4 regions of the Ilyobacter polytropus DSM 2926 genome follow, and region 3 is predicted to be linked to each of the others. Evidence: riboswitches for the same ligand, from Rfam matches in the RefSeq annotation. Region 3 holds a riboswitch; each other region holds the start of a gene.
What was found. A riboswitch is a leader RNA that binds a small molecule or an ion and turns the genes downstream of it on or off. The one in region 3 is predicted to bind S-adenosylmethionine.
Positions count from the first base shown of each region.

Region 1 (8,103 bases), on a different replicon from region 3:
TCCTCTTCAAGTTTCAGTTTTTCTGCTTTTTCTTCCACTGACTCTTCAGAAACTTCATTTTTTGGCTCTTCAAGTTCTTCGGGTTTCTTTTTAACCTCTTTCTTTCCCCCTACAAACTCATCCTTAGCCACTTCCTCTATGACCTTTTTTACCTCTTCAGCTTTTTTCTCCTCGTATATTACCTTTTCCTTTTCTATCTCCTCAGGAATCTTTTCCTTTTTCTTTCCAAATCCAAATATTTTCTTTAAAATACCCATTTTTCCCTCCTAAACACTTATTTTACAAGGTTTTTAGTAAATACTATCACATTTAATACCCATTTTCAAGATAAAGCAAATTCTGAAATAAATTGTATCTCAACATTGCTTCAAGAAAAAAAGACCTCACCAACGAGGTCTGTCTTCAAATCTTTATCCCTGTAAAAGCATAAAAAACCATTGCTATCAGAGCAAAAGTAACTACTTTTATTGGTCCCCCTTCCATAAATTTTGGAATTTCAAGGTATTCTAACCTTTCATTTATATTGGCAAATATAAGACAAAATATAAAATATGTAAATCCAGATATAAAAACCAGTATTAAATTTTCAATATAACCTTTTTCAAAATTTATATTGAAAGCAGAAAGTATAATTGTTATCTTTATAAGATCGTCTATATCTCTTCTTTTACAATACTTTCTAAAAATATTTTTTATCATCTCTCCCAAGAAAAAAATAATGACCATTATTGTGAATAATTTTCCTCCAGACAACAAATATGAAAAACTATATCCTATCCAGATAAGACCAATTATAGTCAATGCCATTATCCCTAGGGTTCTTTCATCATTCTTATCCTCACTAAAATGTTCAACCGAGTCATACCTTGAAAAAAATACATTTTCCGTAATGAATGCAGCCAACACGATTCCCATTACAAATCTAAACATTTTCTCCACCTCTCTTACAAGCTTTCCTGATAATGGCAGCTAGCAAAGCGAATGAAAATAATATTCCCGGAGGCAGACTAAAAAACAAGACCGGTTCAGGAAAATATAAAAATGCCTTTCTGATGCCCCACATCAACAGTCCAAAACTTATAAAAGTAATACTTACATCTCTCACATCTTTCAAACCATTTTTCATATCCAGATACATATAGTAGTTTAAAATTACAACCACTAAAAGCCTAGAAAATCTTTCCTCTCCATTTTGAAATATTTCACCGGAAAAATTCATCAAACCTGCTACCATTAAAAGTGAAAAAATCATTAAATTATATCTATAATATCTGCCCCTTATCAATTTTTTTTGAATTGTACCATAGAAAAAAAGTACTGTAAGAAAAGCGGTTTCCAGAAGCCATACCTTAAATATAGTCGTGAGACTAAAATTAGAAGCAAGTATAAGTATAAAAACTCCGCTTTTCAATAGAAGTTCACGGCCTCTTTTTACCATTTTGAATCACCCTCTTCCTCCCAATCAGAATCGGTAGCTCCCCCTTCTCCGTCTTGTGTTTCTGATATCTGAGTATCTTGAGTTTCTGTTTCCTCTTCTCCCCAACCTTCAGTATCTGTGGCTCCTCCCTCTCCATCTAGTTCCTCTGTTTCTGACATCTGAGTATCTCGAGTTTCTGTTTCCTCTTCTCCCCAACCTTCAGTATCTGTAGCTCCTCCCTCTCCGTCTAACTCTTCCTCTTCTTCTTGAGAGTCGTCTTTCGATAGATTTTTACTTTTGACCAATACGTCATTAAACGTCTTATGTATATTTTTATAAGTGTATGTAGCTCCAGCTGCTGCATCTTTTTCCTTATCAAACTTATAGTCAGAATCCATTCCTCGCCAATGCTCCATCCATTTTTCATCTGTTATTTTAGCTCCAAGACCCTCTGTCTCACTGGCTTCTAGTATTCTCACTCCGGCTATCTTTTTATCTGGAGTAATACCCATAGCAAATTTTATCATTTTACTCCCGTAGCCCCGTGCCTCTCCTAAAACAAGGTAATACCTATTTTCATATTCATCATATGCCGGTATAAAAACATAACCCTCATAATAGATTCCCTCTTCATCGTCATACCTCAGATCTTTTTGAAAAATATAACTTTTAACCTGTGACATAATTTTTTCCTCACGGGCCTCTTTTCTTTTTTGATTTATTTTATCGAGACTGGTAAGCATAAATATCCCTGCTATAAATAGAATCACCACTGATAAAATACCATATATTTTTTTCATATTTCTATCCTTTCCATATACTCTAGGTTCCGTATATTTATTTATAAGTGGTGCAATTACATTTCCAAGAAGAATAGCATACCCTATACCCACAGGATGAGATGTGTACTTCCTTATAAAAAAAGCACACGTTCCTACAAATATAGCAAAAACAGCCTTTCCATTTTCAGTTACAGGTCCGCTCACCATATCAGTGCACATATACACTGCTCCAAAAATCAGTCCTCCTGAAAGAATGGAAATAATAGGATCTTCTCCATTTAAATAACTCAAAAGTCCACTGGTTAAAACTACCACCAGAGGAACTCTCCATTTCAATCTTTTTCTAAAACCCAAATATAAAAAACCAACTAAGATAGCTCCCTTGTTTATTTCACCCATTGACCCCAAAATTTCTTTTCCTGTAAATAAATTTTTATAAAGTTCTGCCTTTCCCCCTACATTTGATGCAAGCCAATCTGCACCCATATATTTAACCAATGGAAATGCTGTAGCACCTGCTAAACCATCAGCAGTATGAAATTTATAAAGAGTGCTCGGAAAGGATATCATCATAAATATTCTTCCTACGAGGGCTGGGTTAAAAATATTTTCTCCAACACCTCCGTAAGCCATCTTTCCAACCCCTATACCGAAAATACTTCCCAAGGCAACCATCCATAAAGGAGTCAGGTGGGGGACAATAAGTGCCAAAAGAAGTGCCGTCACCAGTCCGCTTCCGTCAAGTATGCATTTCCAGGATTTTTCCATTAGCCTTGCCAGTATTGCTTCTGTTATGAGACCAGAGGTCACAGCCACCAACATTATTTTTACCGCTTCCCATCCAAAATAATACACAGCACTTGCCATGCAGGGAAGAAGTGCTATTACTACGTCATACATTACCATTTCCAAAGTATCTTTTTTTCTTACGTGAGGAGAAGCACTTAATTTATAATCCATTTTTCTCCTCCTTCAATTTTTTCAGACCTAAAAATATTGATTTTATAATTGGTCTTTTAGTAGGACATGCATATTCACAGCAACCACATTTTATACAACTGCTAAGGCTGTACCTTTTTTCCATCCTGCTGTAGTCCCCTTTTCTTGCTAGTTCCACATATCTTAAAGGCATAAGTCCCATAGGGCATACATCTACACAGGCGCCACAGTTTATACATGCCTTTGTTTCATACTCGTTGCATTCATCTTTGAGCAAAGCCAGTATTCCGCCAGTACCCTTCTTGAGATTTTCTTTTTCATCTCCTATGGTTCTTCCCATCATAGGTCCACCTAGAATAACTTTATAAGTTTTACTTCTGTCTATGCCTGCATAATCCAGAATATCCTTTATAGGAGTACCTATCTTAGCCAAAATATTCTTAGGTTCTTTTATCCCCAGTCCAGATACAGTAACAACTCTTTCTATAAGAGGTTTTCCTCTATACATTCCCTCATACAAGGCATACAAGGTCCCCACATTTATTACTGCCATCCCGTACTCCATAGGTATTTTGTGTACAGGTACCTCTATACCCATCAGAGATTTTATGATCTGCTTCTCTCCTCCTTGAGGATATACACTTTCGAGAACTGCCAGCTCTATTTTTCCAGAGTCGTCCAAAAATTTTCTTATTTTTTCAATGGCTTCTTTTTTATTGTCCTCTACAGCGATAATTACCTTGTTTATATTCATAAAATCAAATAATCTATTCAATATAATCATAATTTCCGAGGTTTTTTCCACCATGATCCTGTTATCTGAATTTAAATAAGGTTCACACTCTGCCCCGTTTATTATTACAGTATGTATTTTTTCATATTCATCAGCCTGAAATTTCATGTGAGTTGGAAACATTGCACCACCTAGACCGCATATCCCCATCTCCCTTATAAAAGTAACAAATTTTGTGGAAGTTTTACCCACAAATAAATTTGTGTCATACCAAGGTTTTAAATCAACCCAATTATTTTCAAAATCGTTTTCTACAATTATAAATGTTTCATTATTTTCTTTCACTATATCCTTGATATATCCAGATACAGGAGAATGAACTGCCACTGATAACATTGCAGTACATTTACCTATCTCCTGACCTGCCATTACATAGTCTCCTACAGATACCATTGGAAAAGCAGGAACCCCTATATGCTGATGGAGGGATACTTTATACTCCTTTAGATCAGGCATCACTTCTATATTTTTATCTGAGGTCAACTCCTTCATCTCTTTTGGATGAACTCCGCCTCTTGGTTTTAGTATCTTCATACTCTCCCCCTTTCACTTATAACCGGGATTTTTCTTGACAAAAATATTATTCTATAATAAAAAATTAATTCCTCTTTCTTTGCTGATTCATTTTAAAAATACATTTTTTATGAAAATTCTTTTGTTATCAATAACTTTACATTTCTTTATTATTTATGTCAAGTTTTATCTTCTGCTGCATTTATGATTTGAATATTAAAACAGGCAGTCATTAGACTGCCTGTTAAACTGTTTTTATTCTATACAAGTTTTTTTATAGCTTCTACCTTATTTGTTCTTTCCCAAGGAAGATCTATGTCTGTCCTTCCTATATGACCGAAGGCTGCAAGATCCTGATACTTAAAGTTTCCTGATCTTAGCTCTAAGGCTAGTTCTATCCCTCTAGGACTTAGGTCAAATACCTTTTGCACTATCTCAGCTAGCTTTACCTCTTCTATTTTTCCTGTTCCAAAGGTATCTACTTTTACAGATGTAGGCTCTACTACCCCTATAGCATAAGAAAGCTGTATTTCACACTTTTCTGCAAGTTCTGCAGCAACTATATTCTTAGCTACCCATCTTGCTGCATAAGCGGCAGACCTGTCCACCTTTGAAGGATCCTTTCCTGAGAAAGCTCCTCCACCGTGTCTAAAGTATCCACCATAGGTATCTACTATTATCTTTCTTCCTGTAAGACCAGCATCTCCGTGAGGTCCGCCGATTACGAATCTTCCTGTTGGATTTATATGGTAATGTTTTACCCTTCCAGGATTCATTTTATATTTTTCAAGGACAGGTTTTACTACCTTTTCTATTATTGTTTCATGAATCTCTTCCTGACTTACTTCAGGGTTATGCTGTACAGATACTACTACTGTATCAACATGATCTACAGTCCCGTTTTTATTATACGCAAGAGTTACCTGAGACTTTGCGTCTGGTCTTCCCCAGATTACCTCTTTAGATCTTGCCATTCTTGTATATTTTACGATTATCTCCCTTGCAAGAACAAGGGCTAAAGGCATAAGTTCAGGAGTTTCTTTTACAGCTCCTCCGAACATTATTCCCTGGTCTCCTGCTCCTCCGATATCTACACCCATTGCTATATCAGGAGACTGTGAATGTATTGCATTAAGCACTCCGCAGTCTGAGTCAAATCCCATTCCCTGCTTGTATCCGATCTCTTCTATCTTGTCTCTTACTATCTTTTGCACATCTACATATGTATTGGTAGTTATCTCTCCTCCTACCACTACCTGACCTGTTGTACAAAATACTTCGCAGGCTACCCTAGAATTTGGGTCTTCTGCTATGCAGGCGTCTAGCACTGCATCTGATACCTGGTCGGCTATCTTATCAGGATGGCCCGGTGAAACACATTCTGAAGTAAAAAATATTTTGTTTTCCATTTATATAAATCCTCCTTGGTAATATTATTTGTTATAAAAAAAGCCTCTTTCAGTAAGAAAGAGGCTGTACAGATCGGGTCTCTCTCTTATCTTCGCTTTTTTAGCTCTGAATTTAGCACCACACCTTTTAAGGCAGGTTGCCGGGTTTCACAGGGTCAGTCCCTCCACCACTCTCGATAAGAATCGTATATTATTCAATTTTATTTATATAAATTATATACCTCTGTTATATTTTTGTCAATAATTTTTGATATTCAAAAATAAACATTAAAAACAATTCATTTAACCCAATCAGATTATCTTGATTATTTAGGTTAAAACTGAAAAATTTCATAGCTTATAGACATAGACTTTTTTTATTTGCTTATTATATCTCTAGTTGCTAGTATTCCCATTACTGCTGCAATATTAAGTCCACTTCCATATCCCGAACTATCTCCCACAGAGTAAAACCCTTTAATACTAGTTTCCATGTGTTCATTTATAGCCACTCTTGTACTTCTAAACTTTATCTCTGGAAAATAAAGCAATAGATCACTAGATGCAAAACCAGGGGTTATCTTGTCATGAACCTCTATAAACTCGATTATGTTGTCCAGTATCCTTTTAGGACAGGCTAGTGCTATATCCCCAGCAACATAGTCATCTGTTGTGGGAACTATATTCAGCCTAGATAACCTCTCTTCTGTGGACCTTCTTCCTGCCTTCAAATCTCCATATGACTGCATAAGTATTTTTCCCCCTGTAAGCATAGATGACATCTTCGCTATAGCAGTGGCATACTCAAAGGGATGGCTGAATGGATGAGTGAAAGTTTTTGTACAAAGAAGGGCTAAGTTTGTATTTATAGACTTCCTGTCCTTATACGCATGACCATTTGCCAATATTACATCATCACTGTGTTTCTCCACAGCAATAAAACCACTGGGATTACTACAAAATGTTCTCATCTTATCTCTATACTTTTCGGTGTAATATACCATTTTCGCTTCATAAAAATTTTTATTTATATTTTTCATTACCACATCAGGTACTTCTACCCTCACTCCTACATCTATTGCCCCTGTGCTGTAATCTATTCCATGCTTTTGGCAGAGTTTCATCATTTTCTTGGCTCCGCTTCTACCTATTCCCATAATTACATTATCAGAATAAATTGTTTCAGATTTTTTACCTGAAAGTATTATTCCTTTCACCTGATTATTTTCTATAATCAGTTCCTCTATACCATGGCCAGTCAGGAATTCTACTCCCTTACCCAAAAGGTAATCCACAAGTTTTGTGTACAACTCTCTAGATCCGTCTGTCCCCAAGTGCATTGTAGGAGTGTCAACCAACTGCACATTATTTTCTATACACCTTCTTTTTACCTCTTCCATTTCTTCATTGTATTTTATCCCTGCAGGTTCTTCGTCAAAACCAAATTTTTTATAAATTTCCGCCACATAATTTATAGTATCATTTACAAGCTGTTTTCCTGTAACTGTATGTACATCTCCGCCAACTCTATAATCCATGTTAAATTTTGAATCTGAGTATGCCCCTGCCCCGCTTATCCCATATATTATGGCACAAGTATCACACTTCACACACTTATCCGTTTTTTCCTTAGGACAGACTCTTTCTTTCAGCATCCTTCCCTTGTCTACAATCAGAATCTTTATATCTGGATTCTTTGTTATTGCTTCATAAGCTCCAAAAATATTTGCCTGTCCCCCGCCTACAAAAATAATATCATACTTCATGATAACCTCCTAAAACCTATTAAGTATGTAAAAAAGCCCGGAATATACTAAACTTTTAGTATAGAATCAGGCTTATAATAAACTTTTATTTTGTTTATACTTGTCCCATAAATTTTTTCTTTAGAAAAGGATATACCTATCCCATCGTAAAAAAAACATAAATATCCTTTTTTGCGATGAAAAAATAATCTGTCTTCCAATATATTACACCTCTTTATTATGAGACACCAATATAAATTTTATCACAGTTTTTATTTTAGGACAACACTTTTATTTCTATTTTTCTATACTTAAATATTCTGATAAATCACACAAGCTAGAACTCTGACCAAATTATTCCCTGTCCAAATGCATCGTCTGGAACGTCTGCTATTAGTGTCCCGTCGTCATAGGAATAAGTCCAGCCTCCATTTTCATCACTACCAGTGGTTATATTATTCCAGGCTGTTTCTTGGGTACTACACCCTTCAAACGAAGGAGTTGACACCATCTCACTTTTGTTATA
Region 1 covers NC_014632.1:602,299-610,401, reverse strand. Annotated here, with positions in the region: gene ftsY (signal recognition particle-docking protein FtsY) at 1-257, opposite strand, end outside; gene ILYOP_RS02795 (hypothetical protein) at 403-930, opposite strand; gene ILYOP_RS02790 (hypothetical protein) at 923-1,438, opposite strand; gene ILYOP_RS15080 (RnfABCDGE type electron transport complex subunit D) at 1,432-3,159, opposite strand; gene rsxC (electron transport complex subunit RsxC) at 3,149-4,465, opposite strand; gene metK (methionine adenosyltransferase) at 4,705-5,853, opposite strand; SAM riboswitch class I at 5,937-6,036, opposite strand; gene ILYOP_RS02770 (NAD(P)/FAD-dependent oxidoreductase) at 6,210-7,598, opposite strand; gene ILYOP_RS16115 (type II secretion system protein) at 7,915-8,103, opposite strand, start outside.
Region 1: linked by a shared signal. The riboswitch ahead of metK (methionine adenosyltransferase) and the one ahead of ILYOP_RS12390 (O-acetylhomoserine aminocarboxypropyltransferase/cysteine synthase family protein) in region 3 are both predicted to bind S-adenosylmethionine.

Region 2 (8,103 bases), on a different replicon from region 3:
ACTTAAAAGGACACTTAATTTTTGTTGATTGATGGGATTATATCACGTGCTACACATGAAGATATAAAAAAACTGAAGTGTTTGATGTTAAAAAAAATTATAAACTAGTGTTAGTTGGCTAACACGTTGGAGGTGAAGGATGAAAAAGCATATTGTTCCTTTGATGAATAAAGTAGGTCATCTATCTTTAATAAAATCTCATGCTAAATTAGATAAACTTGGTCTATATAAAGGTCAACCACCTCTTTTTGGAATGGCAACACTTTTTCAGACAACTTTTTTAAGGTTATTCATTCTGTACTCTACTGGCGTTTGATAACCAAGAGAAGAATGGATTCTATGGTTGTTAAACCAGTTAACATAATCTAATAATTCATAATTTAATTCTTCTAAGGAATCAAAATAAATTCCATTTATAAATTCTGTCTTTATGGTTTTGAAGGTTGCTTATGCCACTGCATTATCATATGGGCACCCTTTCATGCTTAAAGAACGCTTAATATTAAAGGTTTCTAGCGTTCTTTTTATTAATTGATTATTAAATTCATTTCCACGGTCCGTATGGAAAATTTTAATTTTTTGTAGGTTTCCCTTCACTTTTGAAAAAGCTCTTGTTACTAACTGGGCATCTTTATTTTTCCCAGAGCTATAACCTATGATTTCTCTGTTAAAAAGATCTATTAAGACACAGATATAATTCCAGGCCTTACCTACCCTGACGTAGGTTAAATTGCTAACTACAATTTGTAGATGATCCTTTTTGTTAAAATTACGTTCAACTAAATTAGCTAACTTTTCTTCATTGACTTTGTCGTAATGTTGCTTAAAATTTGCAATTGTATATTTTGATATCAATCCATTTTGTTTCATAATTGAGCTTATACGTCTTCTGGAAACTTTATGTCCCAGTTTAAAAATCTCAAATTTTATTCTTCTAGTTCCATAGTTTCTTCTACTATCTTCAAAAATATCTTTTATTAGTTCTATTAGAAGAGAGATATTATTTTTAATTTTAGACTTGTAATAATATATACTTCTAGAAATTCCAAGGACTTGGCACATTGCTGATACAGAATATTTGTGAGAATTGGCTTTAATCACATCTACTTTTGTCCTAAGATCAGCGCCGCCTGCTTTAAAATATCATTCTCCATTTCAAGCTGCTCGTTTCTCTTTTTAAGAGCACGAAGTTCTTTTTCTAATGGATCAATATTATCTTCTGTTTTAAAAGAGCCAGTATTATCAAACTGCTTGATCCAGTTATTAAGAATAGAAGGAGAAAGGTCATATTCTCTGATGATTTCACATTTTCTTTTTCCGTTGAGATAAAGTTGAACAATTTGAGTTTTAAATTCTTCATTAAAGCTACGTCTCGACTTGGTTTTCTTGGTCATTAAAATACCTCCGCATAATATTTTTATTTATTTTATATGACCTTAAGAAAACTGTCCAACTTATTGTAGCCTATCCAATAACGACCTTAAAGGTTCCTCATACTATTTATACTATAGCTTACAGATTTGAATACCTTGGGGTTTCTGTGGTTGTAACCGGAGATCTAACGTATACTGATTCATTAGCTTTATTTGCAAAGAATGCGGATTTTATGGTTATAGATTCTGGTGGAATGATCATGGATAAGGGTAGAGAGAGATCAGAAGAAGTTAGAAAGAAGAGTAAGTCAAAGGTTTCATCTAGAGAACGTGCACATTTAAATTTAGATGAGTCCAGTAAAATACCTGCAGATGCAGGAGTAAAAAGTCTTGTCTATACTCACTTTACTAAAGGGGTAGTTGATGAGAAAGCTAGTTTAGAAAAAATAAATAAAAACTATAGTGGCAAAGTTATATTTGGAGAAGATTTAATGAAGTTGAAGATATCTGAATAAAAAATATATATAGAGAGCATATATTAAATTTAGTGTAAATTTAATATAATCTTCTGGAATCTAAAAAAGGAAAAACTGATATTTTTTGAACAGTACTTAAAACAAAATTAAAAAAAATTCATAAAATATAGAAAGGAGTATTTGTTTGGATAAAAATAGTTTTTTAGAAGCAAGAAGTATAAAAGAAACATCGAAACATTCTATAAGAATATTTTTGTGGAGTTTTCCATTGAGCTTTGTAGGTATATTGCCTATTTATATGTTTCGTATAGATAGCTTTGAAGTTCTTGACCTATTAAAAATGAGCTCATTTGTGGGGATGAGAGCATCTTTGTTCTATATTTCTATAATCGCTTTCGGGTATCTTTTTAAATGTAATATTAGTAAATCAAAATAAGTATAGGGGAAAGAGTTTAAAAGAGATTTTGAGGAAAACAGCTTTAAGTTTTTTATAATTAAAGGAGATATAGAGAAAGTAGTATAATGAATTTGTATCGGTATAACATATGAAAACCCGAAAGTAAGTATTTCTATTTTAGAGAAAAAGATGACAAGTTTCGTGTAAGAACTAATACAATAGCACATAGGAAAAAAATCTTATGTGTTTTTTTTTATATCCAAATTTTTTTACTCTTTTTATAAAATCAAATTTGACCTATTCCGATAAGAGGAGGCAGATAGATATAGTTGTCATTGGAGAGTCTAATAACTAAAATATTCAGAATTGATTGTGTTTTGGTATGCATATCCCAAGATTCAAAATCCCATCATACCGCATTTTTTTAAAAAGCTTGTTTTTATTTGAACCTAGAAAATACTTTTTAGATTTGATAAAATCTCCTATGGAAATAAACTTATTATTCTTATGCTATAATAAGTTATGGATTGGAGGGTTTGATTATGAAAGAAATTGTTTTTGTTACTACCAATAAAGGTAAAATAGCCTCAGCACAGGAATATCTGAATACTACTAAACTTATTCCTTATAATGCAGAACTTATAGAACCTAGGTCTGACGATATCCGAAAAATAGCAAAGGAAAAAGTAATTCAAGCGTATAATATAGTTAATGAACCGTGTATAGCATTGGATGCCGGGTTTTTTATAAAAGCCCTAAATGGTTTTCCCAGAGCCTATGTCAATCATGCTTTGGAGACCATTGGAGTAGAAGGAATCCTGAAGTTAATGGAAGATAAAACGGAACAAGAATGTGAATTTAGGTCTTGTCTTGCCTTTTATGATGGCAGCCATATGGAATTTTTTGAAAGTAAATCCTCTGGGACTTTATCTAAAAGTATCAGAGGGCAAGATTCTCATAAAAAATGGTCTGATTTATGGTATGTCTTTATTCCGAAAAATTTTGACAAAACTTTAGCTGAGTTTTCAGAAGAAGATTTTGCAAAATATCAGACATTAAAAGAGGACTCGGCCATAAATAAGTTTGCCCAGTGGTATGAAAAATAAGCATGAAAAGTTTCAATGAATTGCGGCATAAAACCAAAATTAAAACTTTGTATTCTGAATAAAAAATATTAAATTTCAGAAGAAATTAATGGTTTGCTGAAAGCTTGAAACAAACTCAGATATTATTTTATTAATAATAAATAAACAGCCGGGAATTTAATTCCCGGCTGTTTATAATTTACTATATTTTTTCCAAGGCTTGATTGAAATCACTAATAATATCTTTGATATTTTCAATTCCCACTGAAACCCTGATAAGGTCGGGGCTTACTCCTGCGGCAATTTGTTCCTCTGACGACAGCTGTCTGTGAGTCATGCTGGCTGGATGAAGGACACTTGTACGAACATCTGCAACATGGACTACAATTGCAGCTAATTCAAGACTATTCATTAATTTTTCTCCTTCTTGAGATCCACCTTTTACACCGAATGTGAGTACTCCACTACAACCCTTTAGATATTTTTTTGCACGTTGGAAGTGTTTATGACTTTCTAGTCCTGGGTACTTTACCCAGCTTATCTTAGGATGATTCTCAAGAAATTCTGCAAGTTTTTGGGCATTTTCACAATGTCTGTCCATTCTCACATGAAGGGTTTCTAGTCCTAAATTTGATAAGAAGGCGTTCATTGGGCTCAGATATGATCCTAAATCACGAATCCACTGGACTCTGGCTTTAATGATAAAGGCCTGGTTTCCAAAATCACGAGTATAGATGACACCGTGATAGCTTTTGTCAGGCTCGGTGAATTCTGGGAATTTTCCGTTACACCAGTCAAAAGTTCCACCGTCAATGATCACACCGCCTACACTTGTTGCATGTCCGTCAATATATTTGGTAGATGAATGAACAACAATATCTGCTCCAAGTTTTAAAGGCTGGCACAAGTATGGAGTTGCGAAGGTGTTGTCTACTATTAGAGGTACTCCCATTTCTTTTGCCAGTGTTGATAATTTTTCAAAATCTAGGATGTCCATTGCAGGATTAGCAATGGTTTCTGCAAAGATTGCCTTGGTATTAGGTTTGAAATATTTTTTAAGTTCTTCCAAAGGAAGCTCTGCATCAACTAAAGTCGTTTCTATTCCCATCTTTTTTAAGGTATTTGTGAATAAGGCCACAGTCCCTCCGTAGAGAGCTCCGGCTGCTATAAAATGATCACCAGATGAAGCAATATTTGTTATGGCGATTGTAGAAGCATTCTGACCGGAAGAAGTAGCCAAAGCTCCCACTCCGCCCTCCAAGGCAGCCATTTTTTTTTCGTAGGCATCACAAGTAGGATTACTTATCCTAGAATACATATGCCCCTCAGCTTCTAGATCAAAAAGTTTTGCCACGTCAGCAGCAGTGTCATATCTATAAGTTGTGCTCTGATAAATAGGAAGTACACGGGGTTCACCATTTTTCGGCTGCCATCCGCATTGAATAGTTTTGGTTTCCAGAGACCATTTTTCTTTACTCATATATTTTACCTCCATAAACGAATTTTTAAAATTTTTTATAAAAAAAAAGACCTCAAATAAGAGATCATTTTATGCAAGAGACTGCTTTATTTATCCCCCCTTATCTATTTAGCACAAACCATAAAAGTAGGTTGCTGAGGTGTCAAAGGATCAATCCCTCCCCCTCTCTAGATAAGAAAATATTTGATTATAGTGATTCTATAATTTTTAAATTTAAATGTCAAGGTAAAATTTCAGTTCCCTTTGAGAAGTGTTTTTCCATACTATGGGTTATTTATAGCTTTACTTTGTGAGCAACATAAATATTCCCAAGGGAGATAGATGCTGCGAAATAGAATATATATTAAGGGCCCCAGAGTCCCCAGGCAAGACCACTCAAGATAGCGCAGGTAATGATGCTCATACCCAAGGAAAGAGAGGGGATAACCTCTGAAGAATCAATTGCTATATTTTTCAAGTACACCGTCCTGATGAAACTCATCTGGGTGGACATTTTATCAATAACTACCATGAAATATCCTAACAACACGGGTCATTCTGTCGTTGCCAGTGCACCGGAAACATAACCTGTCGTCAATAATCCAAATAATAGGCAGACTACCACAAAAGAGATTCCGTCGGCATATAATAATTTCTTGACGCCGAACCTGTCCGGCCATCGTTCCAAGGCCGGAATAAAGAAAATCCCGATAAAGGCTCCTCCAATTGATAAAAGAGCCAAGGTGTCTGCTTTTTTCCCCAAGATTTCAATTAATACCTAGGGGCAATAAAGCCATAAACTAACATAATCTGCTTTTGGACACCGTACAAGATAACCAATATGTAATAAAGTTTATATTCTTTTCTAAATAGGCTGTTGCAAAAGTACGGTATAATTTTTAGCAACTTTGCAACACCTTATGAATTCAGTTGAAAGTATAGGGGATAAGAAAAATAATATCCTTAGTCCCTTCCATTACAGAAATCCTATTTTCTTAAGAAAATTAGGTTTTAAAGAAAAATTGGAAGAATAAAAGAAAGGACGTTCAGTTTAGTTAAACGAACGTCCTTTTAAAATTTTTATCAGCATTAATTCGCGGTAAAAATATCTTTTGACTCTACCTTTTCAGATTTTTACTATCTACTACTTACTACTTCTCTCACTAGTTTTTCATAGCTTGAATAGGAGGCGCAACTTTTCCACCTCTGTTGATTAATGTAGAGCAGTTTAATGAGTTAACCGGCATAATGTCAGCTTCACCAAGAAGTCCTCCAAATACAACTCTGTCTCCAACAGTTTTACCGGGTACAGGAATAACTCTTACAGCCGTTGTTTTGCTGTTAACCATACCTATTGCCATTTCGTCACCGATAATTCCTGAGATTACATAGTCAGGAGTTTCTCCTGGAATAGCAATCATATCAAGACCTACAGAACAAACACATGTCATTGCTTCAAGCTTTTCAAGTGTTAAATATCCTTTACTTGTAGCAGCAATCATTCCTTGATCTTCACTGACAGGGATGAATGCCCCAGTAAGTCCTCCGACTCTTGTAGCAGCCATAGCTCCTCCTTTTTTCACAGCATCATTAAGGATTGCCAGAGAAAGAGTAGTACCATAAGCTCCTACAGATTCAAGACCAAATTCTTCTAATATATTACCAACACTATCTCCAACAGCAGGAGTCGGTGCCAATGATAAGTCAACTATACCGAAATCTATTCCTAATTCTTTTGCAACTTCTTTACCTACTAATTCTCCCATTCTAGTAATTTTGAAACTTACTTTTTTAATAGTTTCAGTTATTTCATCAATAGGAGCTTTTTTATCAACTTTTGCAAGGGCCGCCCTCACAACTCCTGGTCCACTTATACCGAGGTTAAGAATGATTTCAGCTTCTCCAACACCATGGAAAGCTCCAGCCATAAATGGATTATCACTTACAGCATTTGTAAAGACTACAAATTTAGCTGCCGCTAACCCGTCAGTGTCTTTTGATAATTCAGCTAACTCTTTAACAGTTTTCCCCATCATCCCAACTGCATCTAAGTTGATTCCTGCTTTAGTCGAACCGACATTTACAGATGAACATACTCTGTCCGTTGTGCTAAGAGCTTTTGGGATAGATGCAATAAGTTTTTTATCTGCAGGAGTAAATCCTTTTTCTACAAGGGCACTAAATCCACCTATAAAGTCAATTCCAATCTCTTTTGCAGCCTTATCAAGTGCTTCAGCAAAACAAGTATAGTCCTCTGCATCTGTAGCTCCTCCGATTACAGCGATTGGAGTAACAGATACCCTTTTGTTAACAATAGGTACACCATATTTTGCAGCTACTTTATCAGCTATTTCAACTAAGTTTCTTCCATATTTTATGATTTTGTTATAGATATTTTCACATGTTACTTTGTGGTCTCTGTCTATACAGTCCAAAAGGCTGATTCCCATTGTAACTGTTCTTACATCAAGGTTTTGCATATCAACCATTTGAATAGTTTCCAATATTTCATTTGCTACTATGTGCATTACATTCCTCCTAAAAAATTAAAGTAATAATTGACAATGGAAAATTAAAACAATTTTATTTTTAAAATTATCAATTGCAGATTTTCGATTACCAATTAAATTCTGTGCATTGCTTTAAAAATATCTTCATGTTGAACATAAATTTTAACGCCTAATTTTTCTTCTAAAGGAGATAATTCTTTTTTCATCTCGTCAAAGTTTCCTTTGAATTTTTCCACATTAACAAGCATAATCATTGCAAATATCTCATTTTCAAAAATAGTTTGAGAGATATCAACAATATTGGCATCTAAATCTTGAAGTTTTTTAGTTACTCCGGCTACAATTCCAACTTTGTCATTTCCGATTACAGTTACTACAATTTTCCCTTGCATAAATACTTCCTCCTAATGATTTAATATAGATTTAAAAATTTTACATAAATCTATTTTTTTAAATTACTGATAAAATTATCTACAACTAATCACTATTTTACATATTCATTTTAACTTAAATCTTAAAAATTTACTACTTTTGATAAAAAAAAAGAACAGTTAAACAACTGTTCTTAATTGTGGAATTAAAGGATATAAAAAATTTGATTCGGAAATATTTACTGGGAAGTTAAAATGGATGGGCTTCAAAATTCAAAATGCAGAGAGTGTACCATGAAAAAGGCAATTTGTCAGAGGATTTAAAATTTTTGATGAAATAATGAATTATATAACCTAAGTTGCTACCTTTTTAATTATACGTTAAAACACTCTTAAAATAACAACTTCAGGAGAGCATAAATATGAAAAATA
Region 2 covers NC_014632.1:1,746,559-1,754,661, reverse strand. Annotated here, with positions in the region: gene ILYOP_RS15815 (hypothetical protein) at 140-316, shown strand; partial or broken gene ILYOP_RS08220 (IS3 family transposase) at 268-1,394, opposite strand; gene ILYOP_RS08210 (MBL fold metallo-hydrolase) at 1,541-1,888, shown strand; gene ILYOP_RS08205 (hypothetical protein) at 2,034-2,285, shown strand; gene ILYOP_RS08200 (non-canonical purine NTP pyrophosphatase) at 2,789-3,352, shown strand; gene ILYOP_RS08195 (O-acetylhomoserine aminocarboxypropyltransferase/cysteine synthase family protein) at 3,534-4,811, opposite strand; SAM riboswitch class I at 4,909-4,989, opposite strand; gene ILYOP_RS08190 (PFL family protein) at 5,954-7,318, opposite strand; gene ILYOP_RS08185 (ACT domain-containing protein) at 7,414-7,692, opposite strand; gene ILYOP_RS08180 (hypothetical protein) at 8,094-8,103, shown strand, end outside.
Region 2: linked by a shared signal. The riboswitch ahead of ILYOP_RS08195 (O-acetylhomoserine aminocarboxypropyltransferase/cysteine synthase family protein) and the one ahead of ILYOP_RS12390 (O-acetylhomoserine aminocarboxypropyltransferase/cysteine synthase family protein) in region 3 are both predicted to bind S-adenosylmethionine.

Region 3 (8,103 bases):
ATTTTCATATATTTCATGAGCCTTTTTCAGGATATCCTTATAGGATATTTCTTTTATGATCTCGTTGAAGACTTCTGCTTCATTCTCTATATCTGTAAAGATATACCCTTCTAGATAGTCTGCTATTATCTCAGAGGCAATCTCGCTGTGTTCCTTACTCTCTCTATTTTTATATGCGTTTTCCATATACATTGAAAGTTCGGCTTTTTCTCCGTCTATCTCCCAGGAAGCAGGGCCATAGACAGATAGTTTTTTCATTTGGGTAATAACTTCAGCTATTCCTGACTGGATATCTTTTTCCTTTAGCATAGCTCCTGTAATCTGCACAGTATCGTGTTTTCCAAGGTTTACCAGATAGCTGTATCCCTCACCTATAGTAGGAGAGGCTTTTTTTGAAATACTGTCAAACCGACTTTGAAGAATTCCTGTGGCAATTTCTTCTATAATGGCTCTTTTATAACTCTCACGGTCTTGTATCGGTTCTAGTCTGTCTTTTGTAAGCACATCAAAGGTTACAGATGTTATCTCTGGGTCTTTAAAAATTGTAATTTCACCATTTGATTCACCTATTCTATATTCAAGGCTCTTTTTAAAAGTGTATTTTGATTCATAGTTAAAATATTTTTCAACAAGAGTTTTTACATGATTTTTATCAAAGTCTCCCACTGCAACTACGGCAATATTTTCAGGGTGGTACCATTTATGATAATATCTCTTAAGCAGTTTTGGATTGGCATTTTTTATAATCTCAGGGTCTCCTATTGGAAACCGTTCAGTAAATCTAGATTCACCGTAAACGGCTTTTTTCTGTGCATCTGAAATTCTCTGGGATAGTCCCTGCATCAGTCTCCACTCTTCTAGGATAACACCTCTCTCATCTATTGTATCTTTTGGATAAAAAGTAATATCATTAGCCCATTCTTTTAATATCTCAAAGGATTTTTCAAATTCCTCTGTTCTGTCTGTTGGAACATGAAGCTTATATATAGTTCTGCCAAAACCAGTAAAGGCATTTAAATCTGCCCCAAAATTCATTCCTATAGACTGAAGGTGCTTTACAAGCATATTTCCTGGATAGCTTTTAGTTCCGTTAAAAGCCATGTGCTCTATAAAATGAGCCATTCCAAGCTGATCTTCATCTTCCTGAAGCGACCCGGAATTGACGATCAATGCAAGATAAGCCTTGTTTTCAGGTTTTTTGTTTTTGTATATATAGTACTTCATACCATTTTTTAGAGTACCTTGTTCTAGTTCACTTGATACTTTAAGATCGGCAGCATTTAGTCCAGTAAATAAAACTAAAAGCATAGTAATTATAAAAATCTTTATTTTTTTCATCTGAGAGATCCCTCCTGTTTTTTATTTGTGTGAATATTTCTTAATAATTAAGCTTATTTCCTGTAAATTAAGAATAACACAATTAAACCATCAAGTCCATATTCAGATCACTTTTCTTATGTTTTCAATATTTGAAAAATCTGAAAAAAATAAGTTTTAGTAAAATAATACATTATTTTTTCATAATGCTGTATAATTTAGTAGTTGGAGGTGACTGCATGTCTTTAAAAAAAAATATTATACTTATAATTTTTCTTGTTTTAGCATTTAGAAGTTTTTCAGTTGGAATATCTACTTTGATAATAAAGGAGAAAAAATCTAACTATGATATAGATGTAAAGCTTCCCTATCTTATAGGGGATACCAAGGTGGACAAAACAAACAAGGTGATAATGGAGCGGCTAAAAGAACTTGAAATTCAGATAGAAAAAGATTCTAAAAAAAACTTTAGAGAATTGACCGACTCAAAAGAGCCTGAGGTTACATTAAAAGGTGAATATACTGTGAGAGTTAGTGATTCTAAGATGGTTATTTTAATTGTAAAAAACAGGTACTTTTTAGACGGTTATGATGCTCAGATAAGAACCTACAGTTATACCCTTTCCCCATTAGACGGAGAGTTTTATTCACGGGAGGATATATTCATAAATCCCAGTGAAGGAGTATACCAGGTAAAAAAAATAATTGAAAATATGATTCGTAAAAGGGTCCGCCAGACAAAAATCGGAGAATCTGTAAACATTTACCCAAATGATATAATTTTAGATATTGATTACGGAGGCTTTTATTTAGAAGATAAAAACCTTGTGGTGGAGCTAATAGTAAAAGGGGCTCCTCCATATTACGACGGATGGGAAAAGTTTAAAATACCTCTAGATCAAATAAAAGATTTTATAAAATATGATCTGAAAAACAATCTTCAAAGCAGTTCTTTTAGAAATATAAAGTTGAATCAACAGTGGTTTTCAGAGTATAATCAACTGAGAATTTAGGAGGTTATCCAATGAAAAAAATTATAGTTTTTATTTTTATATTCGCAGTATTTCAAAATATGTTTTCAGTAGAGACAAAAAAATCAAATATAAAACTTGAAAATCAGTATCTTATGATAGATGGTAAAATACCTGTTTTTTATAATAAAGGAAAATACATCGGTAATTCTAGCAACAAGGTAAAAGGCGGCTTTAGAGCCCTAATGGAAATGATAAAGATGGAATCAAATAAAAACCGTCTTGAAAATCCAGATAATAGAGATGGTAAATTTATTTTAAAAAGTGATTTTAAGAAGATAGATAATGAGAGCAAAATAGACAGTTATCTAGTTAAGACTTTTTATTTTACAGGTGGATCCCACGGCATGATACTAGAAGAAGGGTATAATTTTAAAAACGGAAAAGAAATTTTTCTGAAGGATATATTTAAAGGCAACATCAACTACAAGGGACTCATCAAACAAAAGGTGGAAGAACAGATAATAAAATACGGAGGGGATTTATATTATGCTGATATAAATATTCCCGATGAAGAGTATAGTTTTTATTTTGAGGGTGACTCTTTAGTTGTGTTTTTTAACCCCTATACCCTAGCATCTTACGAAGCAGGAATAATAACTTTTGAGATACCAATCTCAGAGATTTCCTCCTTCATGAAAATTTAGGGTTTATTTAGATAACCCCTTTTTTTTTAACTTTAGATTTTTAAAATTAGGTTGTATTTTTAAAAAAATATTGACACTTCTTTACCTTTGTGGTAAAGTAACTATCAACAACAGAGAAACAAGTGAACCAGTATTAAAATATGTAAACCCTAGAATAAAGGGTTTATCCATCAAGAGAGGTGTAGGGACAGGCCCGGAGATACCTCAGCAACCTACCTATTCAGGTGTGGTGCTAATTCCTGACAGATGGCAATAGGGCTAATTTTAGAGTAACCAACCCTTTCATCTGACTTAGATGAAAGGGTTTTTTTTATAAAATCCCGTTGCCTCCATTTTATCTTATTTTTACAGAGGCTTTATATTAGGCTTTTGTGACACAATTAAACTAATGACATTAAGGGGGAATTAAACATGGCACACAAATTTGAAACTTTACAATTACACGGAGGACAGCAACCAGACCCGACTACTGGATCTAGAGCGGTACCTATTTACCAAACTACTTCTTATAATTTTGAGAGCACAGAACATGCTGCAAAGTTATTTGCTTTAGAGGAACCTGGAAATATATATACGAGAATAGGAAACCCAACTACAGCTGTACTAGAAGAGAGAATAGCTCTTTTAGAAGGGGGAGTAGGGGCTCTTGCAGTAGCTTCTGGAACTTCTGCCGTTACTTATTCTATACTGAATGTAGCTAGATGCGGTGATGAAGTAGTTTCTTCAAATAACCTTTACGGGGGTTCTTTCAACCTTCTTTCAAATACAATCAACGATTTCGGAGTCAAAGCCAGATTCTTTGATCCTGTGAATCCCGAGGAAATAAGAGGTTTGATAAACGAAAAAACAAAGGCCGTATTTATAGAAAGTCTTGGAAATCCAAGCGGTGAAGTGTTGGACATTCAAAAAATAGCAGAGATAGCCCATGAAAACGGTCTTCCGCTAATTGTAGATAATACCTTTGCCACTCCTTATCTTTTGAGACCTTTAGACCACGGGGCAGACATTGTAGTATACTCTGCTACAAAATTCCTAGGGGGGCACGGGACGACTATAGCAGGACTCATTGTAGACGGAGGAAAATTTGACTGGAAAAACGAAAGATTTACAGCATTTAACGAACCAGACCCAGGTTACCATGGTCTAAAGTATGCTGACCTTGGAGCGGCGGCATATATACTAAAGACGAGGGTTAAACTACTTAGGGATACAGGAGCTGCACTTTCACCTTTTAATTCTTTCCTGATTTTACAGGGGATAGAAACTCTTTCACTGAGAGTAGAAAGACATGTGGAAAATGCAAGAAAAATTGCTCAGTTCTTAAAAAATAACGATGATGTAAACTGGGTTAGTCACCCTGAAGTAAGTGATGATGAAGATCAGCAAAATCTTGTAAAAAAATATCTTCCAAAGGGAGCTTGTTCTATATTCACCTTCGGTTTAAAAGGTGACAGAGAAAGGGCGGCTAAATTTATAGAAAAACTAGATATCTTTTCTCATCTTGCAAATGTGGCCGACGCCAAGTCACTTATAATACATCCTGCTAGCACTACTCACGGACAACTAAGTGAAGAAGCACTTAAGGAATGCGGTATAGGTACAGATACGATCAGAATCTCTGTAGGACTTGAAAACATCGACGACCTTATAGAGGATCTTCAAAAGGCAATAGAAGCTACCAGATAATTCATAAATTTCAAACATAAAAATAGGGGGCATCATGTTTATAAAAGATATATATGAAAGCAAAAAACCGGTAATATCCTTTGAGATATTTCCTCCAAATGAAAGATATCCTGTGGAAAAGGTCTATGACACCATTGACGAATTGGTGAAACTTAGTCCGGATTTTATCAGTGTAACATACGGTGCAGGGGGTACTACCCGTGGGAGAACTGTAGAGATAGCATCTAGGATTAAAAAAGTTAACAATGTAGAGGTTTTGGCTCACCTTACTTGTATAGGGGCAGATAAGGTAGAGATAGACGGAATTTTAGATGAACTAAAGGAAAATGGTATAAACAATGTCCTAGCCTTAAGGGGAGATTACCCAAATGACGGAAGCATTCCTGAAGGGGATTTTAAGTATGCACACCAACTTGTAAAGCAGATCAAGGAAAGGGGGGGGTTCTCAATAGGAGGGGCCTTCTATCCAGAGGGGCATCAAGAAAGCAACGACCTCATGGATCTTTTTCATCTAAAAAGAAAGGCAGAAGAGGGAACTGATTTTCTTATCTCCCAGATTTTCTTTGACAACTCTTATTTCTATGACTTCAAAGAAAAAGCAAAAAAGCTAGAGATAGATGTACCACTTGTGGCGGGTATAATGCCAGTAACAGACGCTAGACAGATAAAGAGGATAACGGCTCTTTGTGGAAGCTCTATCCCACCAAAATTTCAGAGAATATTAGATAGATATGAAAATAATCCTGAGGCTCTAAAGGATGCCGGTATAGCCTATGCCGTAGAGCAGATAGTGGATCTTATATCTTCAGGAGTAGACGGAATCCACCTCTATACAATGAATAAGGTGGACACTACACAAAAGATAATGGATGCAATAGCAAATCTGAGAATTGCTTTATAGGGGGACAGTAAGATGTGTTGTATCGCTGGAGCTCCCTCCCTTTCGGGCAGAGAGAGAGCCGAAAAAGAGGGAATTAGATTTAAAGAAAATAAAGGGGAATTAAAAATTGGTATTATCAACCTCATGCCTTTTAAGGAGGAGGTTGAGTACCAATTTTATGCTGTACTGGGAAGATTTGATATAAGTGTGGAAGTGGAGTTTTTGTATCCGGAAAATCATGTTTTCAAAAATACAGACGGCTCCTATATAAAGGATAACTATTATCCCCTAGGCGAACTAAATAACAGAAACTATGACGCCATCATAATGACTGGGGCTCCTGTAGAGCTCTTGGACTTTCAAAAGGTTAATTACTGGGATGAAATAAAAAATCTCATAAAATCTAATAAACTTCCGGCACTTTATATATGTTGGGGAGCTCAGGCAGCTTTATATGTTAAATACGGGATAGAAAAATTTACATTAAATGAAAAACTTTTGGGTATATTCAGGCACAGGACAAATAAAAACCCCTTTGTATCTGGTGAATTTTGGGCTCCTCACTCTAGGAATACCCAAAACAGCAGTAAAGACATAAAAAATGCCGGTCTGAGAATACTTGCAGAATCTGATGAAGCTGGGGTTTATATGGCATCTGATCGTGATTACAGAGAGTTTTATATTAGTGGGCATGGGGAGTATCAGAGGGAAAGGCTGAAATATGAGTACAGCAGAGATCAAAATTTATTTCCTAAAAATTATTTTCCAGAAGACGATCCTAAAAAAGAGCCGCCTATGAAGTGGGACAGTCACAGGAAAGAATTTTACTATAAATGGCTGAGTCACATAAGAGAAAAAAAGTTTAGTAATATCTCGGATAAGAGGTAAAATAGATAAAAGAATTTATATAAATTTAAACTCAAAAATTTTAATGTCTGTAAAAAATAACTTAGCATTTTTATAAATGTACAGAGAAAAAACGGGGGGGGGTAAATATGTCCATTACAGTAGAGAAATACGGTGGAACATCTGTAAAAGACTCTGCACGGCTAAAAGAGATAGCAGCTAGAATTGCAGAGAGAAAAAAAGAAAACGAGGATATTGTCGTAATAGTATCTGCTCCTAGCGGAATGACTGACAGTCTTATCAAAAGAGCAAAAGAGATTTCGGAAGTTCCCAAGGGAAGGGAATTTGACGTACTTCTTTCAACGGGAGAACAGGTATCTATAGCTCTCCTTGCAATGGCTCTTAAGGAAGTAGGGGTAAAGGCAATCTCCTATACGGCTTCACAGCTTGGTATAGTAACCTGTGGAAATCATAATGAAGCTAGAATACAGTCTGTAAATACTGATCTAATAAGAGAAAAAATAGCTGAGGGCTATGTAATTATTGTACCTGGATTTCAGGGTGTGTGTGAAGATGGAAATATAACCACTCTTGGAAGAGGCGGTTCTGATACCTCGGCAGTGGCTATTGCAGCTGCTTTGGGATGTAAGTCAGTGGACATCTATACTGATGTAAACGGTATATACAGTGCAAATCCTCAGATAATACCGGGGGCAATAAAACACAAAGAGGTATCCTTTAGCGAAATGATCGAGCTAGCTGGTTCTGGAGCAAAGGTTCTCCATACGCGAAGTGTGGAGCTTGGGGCAAAATACGGAATAGAAATTCATCTGAGATCTGCTTTTGACTGGCAGGAAGGAACTTTTGTAAGGAGTGATGAGAAAGTGGAAAGTGCTGTAATTAGAGGAATTAGCGGATTTGGTAATCTTGTAAGAATAAGTTATAAAAGCGACAAACTACGTCTTTCGGAAACTGTTAATACTATTTCTAAAAAAGGTATAAATATAGATCTTATAACTCATACAATGGAAACAAATGGCGGAGATGAGATAACCTGCATAGTAAAAGAGGATTATTTTGAAGAAGCAGTGGAAGCTTTGAATACAATATCTTCACCAGAAGATGAAATTCTAGTGGAAAAAGGATTGGCTAAGGTTTCTGTAATCGGTCTAGGGGTAAGATCAAAGGGGATCGCAGCTTCTGTATTTGAAATCTTAGAAAAAGAGGGAATTGAGATACATGCAGTGTCATGTTCTGAGATCAATATTTCATGCATCATCACAGAGGAGGACTTGAACAAGGCTCAAAATGCCCTGCACAAGAAGCTTATAGAGGAGGAATAAAATGAGAGAATTACTAAAAGAAAAAATACTTATACTGGATGGAGCTATGGGTACGGCTATTCAGAATTATTCTCTTGAAGAATCTGACTTTAGAGGAGAACTCTTTTCTCATATTAAAGGAAGCCTAAGGGGCTGCAATGAACTTCTAAACCTTACTAAACCAGAGGTTTTAGAGGAAATACACCTTTCATACTTAGAAGCCGGAGCTGATATAATAGAGACAAACACTTTTAACAGCAATAGAATATCAATGAGAGAATACGGACTGGAGGAAAAATCCTACGATCTTTCAAAAGCCGGTGCTGAGCTAGCAGTTAAAGCTGCTAGAAAGTATGAATATGATAACAAAAAAA
Region 3 covers NC_014633.1:529,471-537,573, forward strand. Annotated here, with positions in the region: gene ILYOP_RS12375 (M16 family metallopeptidase) at 1-1,338, opposite strand, end outside; gene ILYOP_RS12380 (hypothetical protein) at 1,557-2,330, shown strand; gene ILYOP_RS12385 (DUF3298 and DUF4163 domain-containing protein) at 2,342-2,995, shown strand; SAM riboswitch class I at 3,160-3,248, shown strand; gene ILYOP_RS12390 (O-acetylhomoserine aminocarboxypropyltransferase/cysteine synthase family protein) at 3,407-4,681, shown strand; gene metF (methylenetetrahydrofolate reductase [NAD(P)H]) at 4,716-5,582, shown strand; gene ILYOP_RS12400 (homoserine O-acetyltransferase) at 5,595-6,449, shown strand; gene ILYOP_RS12405 (aspartate kinase) at 6,557-7,750, shown strand; gene metH (methionine synthase) at 7,752-8,103, shown strand, end outside.

Region 4 (8,103 bases), on a different replicon from region 3:
ATCTTCAATAACAATACCCTCTTCGGTATTTAAAATTTCAGCTCTTTTTATAGAGATATTTTTAAAATTTTCAATAATTTTTTGCTCGAAATCTTCAAATTTTGTTCCTTTACTACCTGCAAAAAGTATAGCAAGTTTTTTCTTGTTGTATATGAGGAAATTTGAGATTAATTCTACATAAAATGAAAGCTTTTGTTCATGAGTCATTTTTGATAATTTATTGTGATATGAATCAAAGATATTTAAAAAATTAACATAAGTGGATCCGATAATTGTCTCAAAAAGAGAGGCCTTATTTGGGAAATATCTGTATATATTTCCTAAGGTTATACCAGAACTTTCTGCGATACTTCTCATTGTAGTTTTTTCATAACCATTTTTCCAAAACTCATTTAAAGCAGAGTTGTAAATATCTTTATAAACTGATTCTTTTTTTACTTGCAAAAATAGCACCTCCCGAGTAACAGTTTTATGAAGATTAGAATATATACTTTGCTCCCACTCCCACCTTGTAGAGGATATCTTCTTCTACTATAGGAGAGTCGCATATTTCATCTGAAAGTTTTTCTAATCCGAAAAATCCAACAAGGGATATATGCTCGGTGACAATATATTCTGCTCCTAAATCTACCCCAAATGTGTATGTTTGTTCTGGCGAGTAAGAATTGCTTATTTTTGAATTTTTACTGGCTTCTGTCTGGGTTACCCCAAAGTAATAGTCGGTGTATTCTTCGCTTAGATATTTTATATATACCTTAGGTATAATTGAGAAACGGTCAGTTAAAAAATAAGATTTAAAGGCAAAAGCCTCTATACTTCCCCCCTCTTCTCCTAAAGAAGCAAATCCTCCTAACTTAAGATCATACCAGCTAGTGTCGTATATGATTTTTATCCCACCTTCAATCTGATAATTCCTGTCATCGATATTATCATAGCCGCTGCTTAAATCAGAAGCATCGACTTTGTACCCTCCCATGGGATTGGCAAAAAGGGACATAGTGAAGGCATCCTCCTGATACATATTGTATCCAAGCTCTACCCCTCTTAGGTAAAAATCATTATATGTAATATCAAAGTAAGGAACAAAGAAATTATTGTAATTAACCCCTTTGTAAGGGCTTGTGCCTACTCCTGCTCCCCCACCTATGCTTAGGTTGGTTTCAGAAGCAAAAATGCTAATCGGGGCCGCAGCTAAAATTAGAATAACTGTTAAAATTTTTTTCATATCTCTCCCCCTGTATAAAATTATATCTAAATTATAATCAAATAAAAGTATTTAATCAACTAAAAAATAGAGAGATGACAAAGTCATCTCTCGTTCTTTTGCTCTCTTTTGATCTTAATAAAATTATAATTTCCTTTGATTTTTCTTTTGAAACCAAAAGAATTTATTGTGGGAAATATTCCTATTCTTCTAATCTGAAAAAGGTCATCAGAAAAGCAAACACTTCCAGAATCAGTAGAAACTGCAAATTTGTATCCTGCCTCTTCTGCCATCTGTTTTACCCTGTCGTTCAGATCTCCGTAAGGGTATGCAAAGGATATAAGTCTGTTATCCAAAAAATTCTCAAGAGTTTCTTTTGATTCAAAAATCTCGTCTCTCGCCTCTTCAGGCTCAATACGTGAAAGTTTTGCATGGGTTTTTGTATGCCCACCAAACTCAATACCGTATCTTTGCATCTCTAATAGATGATCTTTTGTCATTAACTTGTATTTTTTCTCAGGGTTGTTGATATTTTCCACATCCCATTTATTATAATCAAGGTGTGAAACAAGATATACGACAGCTTTAAACCCGTATTTTTTTAGAATAGGAAAAGCGTATTTGTAGTTATCCTCATATCCGTCATCAAAAGTTATCATAATAAGTTTTTTATTTTTATCAAATCTTTGTTTAAATTTATTTTTAATTAGGTCATCAAATACAACAGTTTCGTAGCCCATATTTTTTAAAATACTCATATGTTCATCAAATTGCTCAACTGTTACATAGGTTCCGTGAACCCCTTTTTCACTGTCTTCTTTTATTACTCTGTGGTACATAAGAATTGGCATTTCATATTTTTTCTTTAGAACAATCTGCCTCTGATAGGCTATCTCAAGATTTCTAACTATTTTTTTCAGATCGAATTCTTTTTTTACTTTATGCCTAATTTCATGAAGCTCGTTGTCATTTAATTCAAAAGCTGCTCTTATATCTTCTAGCATCTTGTCCCAGTTGAAACTTTCTTCTAGCTTAACTCCTATATCTCCGAAGTTTGAGCTGAGAGCCTCTGCAATATTGTCTTTAGTTATTAATCCTATGGATTTTGCCTCACCTATTGCTAATACAGGTCTTCCAGAAAGAATAGCCTCTACAGCGACTCTTCCTGCTCCTATCACAAGGTCAGATTCCTTTATGAATTCAGGGATGTTATTCACATATCCCAAAAAATCCACCTTATCTGTAAATTTTTTAAATTTATCAGGGATATTTTTCCCACCGATTATTCGTATTTGATAGAGGTCAGGATCTAGTGCCTTTTCCAATAATTTATATGTAACTTCACCCTTAGGTCCTGAAAGTCTACCTATAATAGAGATTATTTTTTTCTCGTTTTCAGGGAGAGGAGTCTCAACATATGAGTTTATATCAATACCATTTCTCAGGATTTCTATTTTATCTTCTTTTACTCCTAAATCTTTTATTAAGTGGTCTCTTATGTTTTCGCATACAGCAAAAGAATAATCTCCAAAAGCCTTAAAAATCTTTCTGCTAAGATGTACAGGCTGTCTTCCGTGAATGGTTGTAATAAGAGGTATCCCTGTCATAGAACACGCTATAGATGTGCTCCATGAAGATGCCCTAGAGTGGGCATGGGCCACTTGAATATCGTTTTTTTTGATGAAATCAACTAAAAATTTAATTTGTGATATTCGTTTTCCAAGACTACGTTTATTAAATTCTAATTTGTGGTATTCTCCATCGGTTTCTTTGGTAAAAGTATCAGATACAATGAAAACTTTGTGCCCCTTCTTTATAAGCCTGTCACTTAAAGTAGCGGCGTAAACCTCTGCTCCTGTAACTTCGAGCTGAGATAAAGCCATCAATATATTCATCTGTTCCTGCAATATCTATAAGATATGCAGTGCCCCCTTTCGAAAATTTATATTTTATTTATTTTTCATAGACTAAAAATAGACCAAAAATATTTTAATATATTCTAAAGCTTTTGTCTTAGTTTGTCAATTTTTTAGAAAAAGAAGCAAGTTAAATTTCTAAATTAATGTTTATCTTGAATAATTGACTCGACTTGTGCAAATTTAAGCAGAAGTCTCAATTCTTCATAGAGTTCCTCTAATTTTGCGTCTGATTCTTCTGAAAGATATGTTATAATCCAAAGACAGAGATAATTCTTTAGAGTGTCCATGTAAAGAAGCTATGCAGTGAGACCACTCATTTCTATTAGAAACATGTGAATAGTTAGACTTCATCCCCTAGATATTTTTAGAATAAATTTCCTTAGTCGAAAGAGTGTCATCAATAGAAAAGAAGAAAGGATCTTTCTTTCCAGCCGTAACCAGTTCATATAGAACGTCCTTTTTTCTTTGCAGATTAAGTTTTTTTCATTCCACGGAGAGTAAAGGGAAACTTATTGAAAATACTCCTATCTTTGGAATTAAAAGAGTTTATCCATATATTTGAAAGATTTTTCTTTTCATCAGAATTAATGACTCTATAAACAAAAGTAGAAAAATGTCGATTTTGTGAAAGAGACCATTTACAGTTAAGCGTGAAAAAATATTTGAAAAATTAGAGTTAGGGGCTAATATATTCATTAGGTAGGCAACTCCTTGAGATATTTCGGTGTCTTTACCGTAATATTACCTCAAGAATTGTCTATTTTTAATTTTTGCAAAAGCCAAGTTATGTTATAATCTGCAAGGAGGTTTTTTAAATATGAAAATTTTAGGTATAGTGGGAAGCAAGAGAAAAAATGGTAATACCTCGACCCTTGTGATGAGTGCTTTAGAAAGTGCGAAGGGAGATGGAATAGAAACTGAAGTAATATTTTTAGGAGATTATTCTATAAAAGGCTGCACAGGCTGCGAAGGATGCAGAGACACTTATAAATGTGTAATAAATGACGACATGCAGAAGATATATCCACTATTAATGGAATCAGACGCAATAATTTTGGGATCACCGACATATTTTTATAATGTTACCGCTGACGTAAAGGTTTTTATTGACAGATGTTATTGTTTTGAAGTTATGTCAAAAGAAGACCGTTCTGTATGGATGGGAATAAATGAAGTTTTAGGAGGTCGTTATGCTTCTGTGATAGCAGTATGCGAACAACATTCACCAGAAGATATGGGGTACACAGGTGAGGCAATGGCAAAACCACTAGAAGCTCTAGGTTACAGGGTTATAGACATAGTAAAGGTGCTTGGACTATTTGAGAGAGGGAAGGCAAAAGAAAATAAAACTGCAATAAAGCAGTCACAAAATGCAGGAAAAAGACTTTTTAAAACATTGCAACTGAATAAAGATATACGGGAAAAGTTGCTGGACTTTAAACTTTCAAAATAAAAAGTGAACTTTTAAACATGAAAATATATTTGAAAAAATCAGAGTTAAGGGCTAATATATTCATTAAGTAGGCAACTCCTTGAGGTGTTTTGGTGTCGTTACCGCAATAATAATTCAAGAATTTCCTATTTTTAATTTTTTGCACAAGCCGAGTAATTGAGCTGAGTTGTTTGAAATAATGTTTTTAATTTCTCTAGTGTAATTTTTTTCCAAGACAAAATGGATGGATTCTTATAAATCTAATACCTCATATAAATTTCAGGTTGCGGTGTGAAATAATACTCAGAAAATATTCCATTGATAGTTATACAATAATGAAAAAATTCTTGACAGAGTTAGTCAAAAGTAATATACTTTTTCTAGTATAAATGAATTACTTATCAAGAGAGGTGGAGGGACTGGCCCTTTGAAACCTCAGCAACCTGCCGTAAGGGGTGTGGTGCTAATTCCAGCGAGATGAGGCTAATCTGCAATAGATTACTAGAAACCTCTTCTCTAAAAGAAGAGTTTTTTTTATTTACAAAATAAAACTCTTAGAAAACCGGTAAACAATTATAGATAAATTAAGTTTATAAGCCAGTTAATAAATCTTTTTACAAAATGTTGTTGGAAGGGATTTTTTATATACAATTGAGGAGTGGTAATAGATGATAGAGATAAAAGATCTCAATAAACTTTATAGCAGTGCCATCGGAGATGTCCTTGCTGTAAAAAATGTTAACTTAAACATAAAAGAGGATGATATATACGGGATAATGGGTCTGAGTGGTGCAGGTAAATCAACACTTATAAGACTTTTAAATAGATTAGAAGAGCCGAGCAGCGGTGAGATTCTCGTAGAGGGAAATAATATTCTCAAATTTAATGATACAGAATTAAAAGAGTATAGAAAAAAAACCGGGATGATATTTCAACACTTTAATCTTCTTCAGTCAAGGGATGTTTTCGGGAACATAGCCTTTGCACTAGAGATAGCAGGTTGGGATAAAAATGATATTCCATCAAGGGTAAAAGAACTTTTGACCCTTGTAGAATTAGAAGATAAAGAAAGAGCTTTTCCGAGCCAACTTTCAGGTGGTCAAAAACAGAGAGTTGCAATTGCGAGAGCCCTCGCCAACAATCCTAAGATACTCTTATCTGATGAGGCGACTAGTGCTCTTGATCCTAAGACTACCAAGTCTATACTTGACCTTCTAAAAGATCTTCAGAAAAAACTCGGACTTACGATAGTGCTTATAACACATCAGATGGAAGTAATAAGAAGTGTGTGCAACAGAGCAGCTATAATGGATAAGGGTGAAGTTATCGAAGAGGGAAGTGTGGACAGGATTTTTTCAAATCCAAGAACAGAGATGGCAAAGGAATTTATATCTCATTTGATACCAGAAGAAACAGAAGAGGTAGATTTTGTAAAGAGTCCAGGTAAAAAAATAATAAAGCTTTCATATATAGGACACACAGTTGAAAAACCAGTTATATCACAGATGGTTAGAATGTTTGATATAGATGCAAATATTGTATCAGGAAGTATAGATAAGCTTGTCACCCAGAATGTAGGTCATCTGATACTAGAACTTTCTGGAGAAAGACAGGAAGAAGCACTGAACTGGATAAAAAAAGAGGATGTAGAGATAAAGGTGATATATAATGGATAAGATAATAGCTTTGCTGATACCTGCTATGGCAGAAACTATATACATGGTAGTACTTTCAACAATATTTGCTACCATTATGGGATTGCCTATAGGTTTACTTGCGGTAATAACAGATAAAAATCATATAATTGAAATGCCAAAATTAAACAAGGTTCTAGACGGCCTTATAAATATTTTTAGATCAATACCTTTTATTATACTGATGATATTGGTTCTTCCACTTTCTAGGTTCATAGTGGGGACCACAATAGGGTCTACAGCGAGCATAGTGCCTCTTTCCATAGCTGCAGCTCCATTTGTGGCGAGAATCGTAGAAGGGGCAGTTAAAGAGGTGGACAGAGGTCTTTTAGAAGCCTCTATATCTCTCGGAGCATCTAGAAAAGATATAATATCAAAGGTACTTATACCTGAATCCCTGCCTTCTTTGATTCATGGTCTGACAATAACAGTAATAACCCTTGTAGGATATTCTGCAATGGCCGGAGCAATAGGTGGAGGAGGTCTAGGTGACCTTGCCATAAGATACGGATATCAGCGATTCAAACTTGACATTATGATAGTCTCAGTGGCATCTATAATAATACTGGTTCAGGGGATACAATTTTTAGGTGATAAAATAGTTTATAATATAAGAAAAAAAAGAGGATAAAAAGGAGAGAAATATGAAAAAAATTATTAGTTTAGTTGCAGTTTCAATTTTATTTATCGTAGGATTAACTTCTTGTGGTGAGAAAAAAGTTGAAGAAAAATCACAGGAAATAAAGGTAGGAGCTACTCCTGTACCTCATTCAGAGATACTTGAGATAGCAAAAGAAGAATTGGCTGAAAAAGGTTATTCTCTTGAAGTAGTAGAATTTACAGATTATGTTACACCAAATCTCGCACTTTCAGATGGAGAAATAGATGCAAACTTCTTTCAGCATATTCCTTATTTAGAAGAATTTGCCAAAGAAAGAAATCTTGATCTTGTTTCTGCTGGTGGAGTACATGTAGAACCAATGGGTCTTTATTCAGAGAAAATTAAAGATTTAGCAGACCTTAAAGATGGATCTGTAATAGCAATACCAAATGACCCTTCAAATGGAGCTAGAGCTCTTATTCTTTTGCAAACAAATGGCCTTATCAAGTTAGACCCGAGTGCCGGATTAAAAGCAACAGAGTATGATATAACAGAAAACTCTAAAAACTTTAAGTTTGAAGCCTTAGAAGCAGCACAACTTCCTAGAGTTCTTTCAGATGTAGATGCAGCTGTTATAAACGGAAATTATGCAATAGAAAGCGGACTGAACCCTGTAGAAGATGCCCTTCTTATAGAGGGAGCAGAATCTCCATATGTGAACATAGTCGCTGTAAAAACCGGGGAAGAAAAATCTGAAAAAATAACTGCTCTTATGACAGCTTTAAAGAGTGAAAAAGTAAAGGCATTTATCGAAGATAAGTATCAAGGTGGAGTAGTGCCTATATTCTAAAAAAAGGCTGCATTGCAGCTTTTTTTTATTTATGATGAAAATTAAAAATAAGGAGTAAAGATGAAAACCAAAGGTGAATTTAAAGGTCTGATACCTTTTATAATATTTGTGACAATATATCTAGGAAGTGGAATTGTCTTAGGGATGGCAGGAGTAGAAATGAGCTTTTATCAACTTCCGGCTCCCATTGCAGCATTTGCAGGGATAATATCTGCTTTTATTTTATTTAAAGGAAGTATAGAGGAGAAATTCAAAGACTTTATAAAAGGCTGCGGCCATGAAGATATTATGGTAATGTGTATAATCTATCTTCTTGCAGGGGCTTTCGGAGGAGTGTCAAATGCTATGGGTGGGGTAGATTCGGTGGTAAACATGGGTCTGACATTTATCCCGGTGCACTATA
Region 4 covers NC_014632.1:1,291,814-1,299,916, reverse strand. Annotated here, with positions in the region: gene ILYOP_RS15165 (TetR/AcrR family transcriptional regulator) at 1-444, opposite strand, end outside; gene ILYOP_RS15160 (MipA/OmpV family protein) at 479-1,225, opposite strand; gene ILYOP_RS06035 (bifunctional glycosyltransferase family 4 protein/polysaccharide deacetylase) at 1,309-3,099, opposite strand; gene ILYOP_RS15980 (hypothetical protein) at 3,264-3,410, opposite strand; gene ILYOP_RS06030 (flavodoxin family protein) at 3,941-4,576, shown strand; SAM riboswitch class I at 4,951-5,039, shown strand; gene ILYOP_RS06025 (methionine ABC transporter ATP-binding protein) at 5,224-6,231, shown strand; gene ILYOP_RS06020 (methionine ABC transporter permease) at 6,224-6,880, shown strand; gene ILYOP_RS06015 (MetQ/NlpA family ABC transporter substrate-binding protein) at 6,894-7,700, shown strand; gene ILYOP_RS06010 (Na+/H+ antiporter NhaC family protein) at 7,761-8,103, shown strand, end outside.
Region 4: linked by a shared signal. The riboswitch ahead of ILYOP_RS06025 (methionine ABC transporter ATP-binding protein) and the one ahead of ILYOP_RS12390 (O-acetylhomoserine aminocarboxypropyltransferase/cysteine synthase family protein) in region 3 are both predicted to bind S-adenosylmethionine.